Leucothrix mucor DSM 2157: one gene and its partner. The protein of the gene in region 1 interacts with the protein of each later gene in a pairwise test. Links are inferred from orthologs where the notes say so. Each region holds a gene or a part of one and is shown in the gene's direction. Other genes may lie near its edges.

Region 1 (3,790 bases):
GGTGATGCCTTTCTCCGCTTTTTTGGTTTTAGAAAGACCAAAACGGAAGTTACTGGGAGTTTTTTTGTGAAACAATTACTGGAGCTCATGGGGCAGGCGCACGAAGAGATCGCTGCCGCTGCGGGTTTAGCAGCGCTGGATGAAGTGCGTGTTCGTTACATGGGGAAAAAAGGAATTCTAACTGAGCAGTTAAAGCAGTTAGGACAGTTACCCGCTGGAGAACGTCGTGAAGCAGGTCAGGAAATCAACAAGTGCAAGCAAGCACTGGCTGCCGCACTAGATGCGCGCAAAGAGAGCATGCAGGAAGAGGCGCTCAATGCGCGGCTTCAGGCTGAGCGTGTTGATGTCACACTGCCCGGGCGCGATAGCGATGCTGGCAGTCTGCACCCGATCACGCTGACGATTAAGCGCATCGAAGCTATTTTTGCACAGTTGGGTTTTGACGTTGTTGAAGGCCCTGAAATTGAAGACGACTTCCATAACTTTACCGCGTTAAATGTACCGGAGCACCATCCGGCTCGTGCCATGCACGATACTTTCTATTTTGATAGTGGTCTGCTGCTTCGCACGCACACCTCATCAGTACAGATTCACACCATGGAAGATCAGGAGCCACCGTATCGGGTGATTGCGCCGGGTCGTGTCTATCGTTGTGACTCCGATATTACACACAGCCCAATGTTCCATCAGGTTGAAGGCTTGATGGTTGATAAGGATGTGACTTTCGCTGATCTGAAGGGTGTTTTGGATGCCTTCTTCAAAGCCTTCTTTGAAGTGGATGAGCTACCTGTTCGTTTCCGTGCATCTTACTTCCCATTTACTGAGCCATCTGCCGAGACGGATATTCAGTGTGTATTGTGCCAGGGTGAAGGTTGCAAAGTCTGCAGTCATACCGGTTGGTTGGAAGTGATGGGCTGCGGTATGGTTCATCCGGAAGTGCTGCGCCATACAGGCGTTGATTCGGATAAATATACCGGCTTTGCCTTTGGTTTTGGTGTAGAGCGTTTAGCAATGCTGCGTTATGGCATTGATGATTTGCGTATTCTGTTTGATAACGATACACGCTTCCTACAACAATTCAGCTAAGGGGATAAACGAATGAAAGTCAGTGAAAAGTGGCTACGCGAATGGGTTAACCCCGCAATTGATGCCGCTGAAATTGGTAGCAAGCTTACCATGGCCGGTGTTGAGTTAGATGGTATTGAGCCGGTGGCTAATCCATTTACCAATGTGGTTGTCGGTCAGATTATTAGTGCAGAAAAGCATCCGGATGCTGACAAGTTGCAGATTTGTCAGGTTGACTGTGGTGGCGAAGAAATGCTTCAGATTGTCTGTGGTGCACCCAATGCCCGCGCAGGCTTAAAAGCGCCTCTGGCAATGATTGGTGCGGTTTTAGGCGATAGTGAGGGTAGTTTTAAAATTAAGAAGTCAAAGCTACGTGGTGTACCTTCTCATGGCATGTTGTGTTCTGCCAGTGAGCTTGGTTTAGCTGATAGCTCTGATGGTTTGTACGAGTTTGCAGCAGATGCGCCAGTCGGTACGGATGTTCGTGACTATCTGATGTTAGATGATGTCGTGCTGGAATTGGACGCTACGCCTAATCGCGCAGATTGCTTGAGCATGATTGGTATCGCTCGTGAAGTTGGTGTATTGACTCAGGCAGAAGTTACCGAGCCTGAGATCGTTGATGTTACCGAGTCATTGGATGAGGCCTTTCCGGTAGAGATTCAATCCACTGAAGGTTGCCAGCGCTATGCCGGACGTATTATTCGCAACCTCAATGTAAAAGCGGAAACGCCATTGTGGATGGTTGAGCGTTTGCGTCGTGCGGATATTCGTAGTCTTGGCCCGGTCGTTGATGTGACTAACTATGTATTGCTGGAATTAGGTCAGCCAATGCATGGTTTTGATCTGGATAAGTTATCCGGTGGTATTCAGCTGCGTCAGGGTAAAGCCGGTGAGCCACTGAAATTGCTTGATGGTCGTGATGTAAGTCTACGTGAAGATACGTTGGTTATTGCGGATCAGGAAAAAGCATTGGCACTGGCCGGAATTATGGGTGGAGAGCTAAGCTCTGTCACCGATGATACCAAGCATATCTTCTTAGAAAGCGCGTATTTTGTGCCTGAGAAAATTATGGGCAAGTCGCGTACTTATGGTTTGCATACTGACTCATCACATCGCTTTGAGCGTGGTGTGTCGCCAGACTTGCAAGTTAAGGCTTTGCAGCGCGCAACACAGTTAATCGTTGAGATTTGTGGTGGTGACGTTGGGCCGGTTAACGATGTGATTAGTAACCCAGAGTTGTTAACGCGCTCTGCAATTACTCTGAAAAAGTCCGACATCCTGCGTCACCTAGGCATTGAGGTCGATGCTGAGCGTGTAACCGATATTTTAACGCGCCTAGGTTGTGTGGTTGAGGTTTCGGATGCAGAGTGGTCAGTAGTACCTCCAGTATTCCGTTTTGATATTGCGCGTGAAGTGGATTTGGTTGAAGAAGTCGCGCGTATCTATGGCTACGACAAGGTTCCATCCCGGCTACGCCCAATGACACCACGCATTACCGCCGTTCCTGAAACTCAGGTTCGTGAAGATGTGTTGCGTCGTATTCTAGTTTCTGAAGGCTATCGCGAAGCGGTGACTTACAGCTTTGTGCCTGCTGAGATGGAATTGATGCTCAATCCTGCACACCAGCAGATTCGTTTGGCTAATCCGATTTCAGAAGAGTTGGCCATTATGCGTAGCACGCTGTGGTCTGGGTTGTTGCCGGCACTGGTTAAGAATCTTAACCGTCAGCAGACTCGCGTTCGCTTGTTCGAGATGGGCCTGAACTTTGTCAATGGTGAGTCAGGCATTCAGCAGCGCAAGCAGTTAGCTGGCGTCATTACAGGTACCTTGAATCCTGAGAACTGGGATACTAAAGCACGCGCTGTCGACTTCTTTGATATCAAAGGACACGTTGAGCGTTTGCTGGCTGAAGCTACTGAAACGAAGTATCACTTCGCAGCAGTCGCTCACCCTGCATTGCACCCTGGTCAGTCCGCACAGATCTTGGACAATGATCATGTTGTTGGCTGGGTTGGGTGCCTGCATCCGCGCCTTGAAAAAGCGTTGGGAATTTCTCAGAACGTGTATCTGTTTGAGATGGATCTGGATTACGTTTCGAAGAAGTCGTTGCCGGCTTATCAGAAACTGTCTCGCTTCCCATCCATTCGTCGGGATCTTGCCTTGATTTTGGATCAGTCGGTGACGGCTGCTGCGATTAGTCAGACGCTTGATATGGCGGGAATTGACGCGCTTAAGAGTCACGCAATCTTCGATGTATATCAAGGTCCTGGGGTCGAAGCAGGGCAAAAAAGCTTGGCTTTAGGCTTGATTTTCCAAGACTTTTCACGCACCCTAGAGGATGCGGACATCAATGCACATGTCGCTGAGATCGTGCAATTGCTGGAAAAGCAAACAGGTGCAGTACTTCGTTCGTGAAGGCGTATTGGCCCACTAAAAACTCTCAATTCTCGTAGGTGTAGGAGCTAAAGTAATGACATTGACCAAAGCAGAAATGGTCGAACATTTATTTGATGAACTTGGTTTAAACAAGCGTGAAGCCAAGGAGCTCGTCGAGATGTTTTTTGAGGAAGTGCGTGGTGCTTTAGAGCGCGGTGAAGGTGTGAAATTATCAGGTTTTGGTAATTTCACTCTGCGGGACAAGAATCAACGTCCTGGGAGAAACCCTAAGTCTGGCGAAGCAATCCCTGTAAGTGCGCGACGGGTGGTAACTTTCCGCCCCGGA
Region 2 (3,661 bases), 690 kb from region 1 along the record:
AATATGGCATACTATGCCGCAAATTAAGTTGCCCGTGGTAACGGGTAATCAAACGAATACATTAATTTTATATTTTGGAGAATAACATGAGCTTTTTCATTTCAGACGCAATGGCAGAAGGTGCAGCAGCACCACAAGGCGGCGGTTTACAGTTGATCATTATGATGGCGATCTTCTTCGGTATCATGTACTTCATGATCATCCGCCCACAGCAGAAGCGCGCTAAAGAGCACAGAGAGCTAATCAGCTCTATCAGCAAAGGCGATGAAATCGTTGCTGGTGGCGGAATCTTAGGCAAAGTCGTTAACTTGGGTGATAACTTCATCGAGATGAGCGTTGCTGAAGGTTCAACCATCAAAGTACAACGTCAGGCGGTATCAGCGGTTATGCCAAAAGGCACCATGAAAAGCCTGTAATTCTCATCCATCGATCGAAAAAAGCCCTGCTTAGTTCAGGGCTTATTGCATAACCGGATTATAACAATGAATCAAAATCCAACCTGGAAGTATCTGCTACTGCTTGCCGTTCTGCTGTTCGGCTTAGTGTATGCAGTACCTAATCTGTACCCATCCAACCCCGCCTTACAAATTACCCTGACCAGCGATACTGCAACGTTCAAAGGTACTGAGACTGAGGCAATTACCAAATCACTGACCGAATCCGGCATCGCCATCAAAAAGGTGGAAACGCAGGATAATCAGCTGATGGTTCACTTTGACGACACCACTGCCCAGTTTGCAGCGGTTGATCCGGTCAAAGCGGCATTGGGTAATGAGTACAAGGTTGCTCTGAACTTAGCACCAACCACACCAAGCTGGTTAAGTGCTTTGGGTGCCGAGCCTATGTACCTTGGCCTGGACTTACGTGGTGGTGTTCACTTCCTGATGGAAGTCGACATGGCAGCGGCGATCGATAAAGCCACTGAGCGCTACAAAGATGAATTAGGTAGCTTCCTGCGCGAAAAAGACATTCGCTATCTTGGCGTAGTACGTGAAGCTGATGACTCTCTGACGGTCAAATTCAAAGACCAGGAAACACTGGATGAGGCTTACAAAGTCTTTATTCGTGAATACAATGATCAGCTGGAATTGAGTGAGATTGACGTTGCTAAAGGCACCGCCTTAAAAGCCAGCATCACCGAAACCAATCTAAGCAATATCAAAAAATTGGCGCTACAGCAAAACATCACCACCCTACGTAACCGGGTGAATGAGATTGGTGTTGCTGAGCCGATTATCCAACAGCAAGGCCTTGAGCGTATCGTGGTGCAATTGCCTGGTGTTCAGGACCCGACTGCGGCCAAAGATATTCTGGGCGCAACAGCGACACTAGAATTCCGCATGGTGGATGAGGATAACAACGCTTTTGATGCTGAGGCGAACAGACGTGTTCCAGTTGGCGATGTGCTGTACAAAGAGCGTAACGGCAACCCTATTTTGCTGAAACGCCAAGTCATGCTAACGGGTGACTTCATTACCGATGCATCAGCTACCTTTGACCAAAACCAACAGCCTGCGGTAAGCATTACGCTGGATGGCAAAGGCGCGCGTATGTTTGAACGTGCTACCGGTGCCAATGTTCAGAAGCTAATGGGTGTGGTATTCATTGAGAATAAAACCGACATTAGCCGTGATGCTGAAGGCAACATTGTTAAGAATACGGTTAAGAAGCAGGAAGTCATCAACGTTGCGCGGATTCAAGAGCAACTAAGCTCTAACTTCCAGATCACCGGATTGGATTCACCTAAAGAAGCGCATGACTTAGCCTTGTTACTGCGTGCTGGTGCACTGGCCGCTCCGGTATACATCGTTGAAGAACGTACTATTGGTCCGAGCTTGGGTGCTGAAAACATCAATGCTGGCTTCCAGTCTGTAGTCTACGGATTTGTTGCTGTATTGATCTTCATGCTGTTCTACTACCGCACCTTCGGTATCGTAGCCAACTTGGCACTAAGCTTGAACCTGATCATGATTGTTGCGGTGTTATCACTATTACAAGCAACACTGACTCTGCCTGGTATTGCCGGTGTGGTACTGACTGTTGGTATGGCGGTTGATGCAAACGTACTAATCTACGAGCGTATTAAAGAAGAAATCAGAGCCGGAACGAGCCCTCAAAGCGCGATCCACGCCGGTTACGAAAAAGCCTTCTCAACCATTACCGATGCCAATATCACAACCTTTATCGCAGCGATCGTGCTGTTTGGTATGGGTACAGGTCCGATTAAGGGCTTCGCAATTACCCTATCTATCGGTATTTTGTCTTCCATGTTTACAGCGATTTTTGGTACTCGTGTACTGATCAATCTGATTTACGGTAACCGTCGCGTTAAAACTATCAACATAGGGAATACCTAATCATGTTTGAGAAAGCACATATTAGATTTATGAAGGTGAGTAAACTCGCCCTCATTTTCTCTGTCTCACTCTTGTTAATCTCGGTGATCTCACTATTTACCCGTGGATTAAATCTGGGTGTTGATTTCACCGGTGGTAGCGTGATTCAGGTGAGCTATCCTGGCAATGCCAACATCAGCGAGATTCGCGATACGCTAACCAATGCTGGCTACGATGCGGCGGTACAACCCTTTGGTACGGCTCAGGATGTCTTGATTCGTCTACCAGAGCAGACGACTGGCACCGGCGCAGAACGTAACGCAGTAAGCGATAACGTACTGAAGACACTGTCTGACGTGACTCCGGGTGTAACCCTGCAACGGGTTGAGTTTGTTGGCCCGCAGATTGGTGACGAGCTTCGCGATCAGGGTGGTATTGCCATGCTGCTGGCACTGGCTGGTATCCTGATCTATGTTGCACTGCGCTTTGAGTTCCGCTTCTCAGTGAGTGCGATTGCAGCCTTGGTACACGATGTCACCATTACCGTTGGTTTCTTCTCAATCACCGGTATGGAGTTTGATTTGACCACGCTGGCGGCGATTCTGGCCATCATCGGTTACTCACTGAACGATACCATCGTTGTATTTGACCGGATTCGTGAGAACTTCCTGAAGCTGCGTAAAGCAGAAACAGCAGACTCTATCGACCTGTCGATTAATGAGACGCTATCCAGAACATTGATGACCTCTTTCACAACCGTGATTGTGGTCCTGTCTTTGTTCATATTTGGTGGTGAGATCATCCACAGCTTCTCGGTTGCGATGCTGGTCGGTATCACTATCGGTACTTATTCATCGATTTATGTTGCCAGCACCTCGCTGATCGCAATGGGTGTTACCCGCGATTCGCTGTTGCCACCGGCTAAAGATGAAGCAGATGAAGATCTGGATGCTATTCCATAAGTGGATAACATAATCACTACTAGTCGGCGTTGGTAATTACTGGCGTCAATTCGGCAATACAAACGGGGCGCTCATTTGAGCGCCTCGTTTTGTTATCCATCCCCATATTTTAGCCCGTACTCAACCGCCATTACGGCTGCGGTAATTCGAGAACTAATTCCCAGTTTTCGTAAAATTGATTTCACGTGTAATTTCACCGTGCCATCTGAAATTCCCAAACTGCGGGCTATCGCTTTATTACTTTGCCCTTCGGAAAGGTGTAATAAAATTTCATGCTCACGAGGAGTTAAGCACCCGAAAGGATTTTTCGTTGTGGTCACTTTGCCATCTTTGATCGCACTAGCCAGTATTGGCCTTAAGTCC

What was found. The genes of interacting proteins can lie anywhere in the genome.
Region 2: the proteins of pheT (region 1) and secD interact in binary tests that used the Escherichia coli proteins (3 or more experiments, as listed by UniProt). The link is inferred for Leucothrix mucor DSM 2157 from one-to-one orthologs.

What each region holds. Positions count from the first base shown.
Region 1 is NZ_ATTE01000001.1:3,135,105-3,138,894, reverse strand. Bases 743-3,790 are described here. They hold pheT (phenylalanine--tRNA ligase subunit beta), read left to right. Parts: upstream 743-1,098; coding sequence 1,099-3,483; downstream 3,484-3,790. Other genes in these bases: ihfA (integration host factor subunit alpha), read left to right, coding at 3,539-3,790; pheS (phenylalanine--tRNA ligase subunit alpha), read left to right, coding at 743-1,086. Outside these bases: more of pheS, read left to right, coding at 88-742.
Region 2 is NZ_ATTE01000001.1:2,442,674-2,446,334, forward strand. The notes cover bases 1-2,919. They hold secD (protein translocase subunit SecD), read left to right. Parts: upstream 1-482; coding sequence 483-2,357; downstream 2,358-2,919. Other genes in these bases: yajC (preprotein translocase subunit YajC), read left to right, coding at 87-416; secF (protein translocase subunit SecF), read left to right, coding at 2,360-2,919. In the rest of the region: more of secF, read left to right, coding at 2,920-3,298; LEUMU_RS0110870 (response regulator), read right to left, coding at 3,391-3,661. UniProt on the Escherichia coli protein: Part of the Sec protein translocase complex. Interacts with the SecYEG preprotein conducting channel. SecDF uses the proton motive force (PMF) to complete protein translocation after the ATP-dependent function of SecA.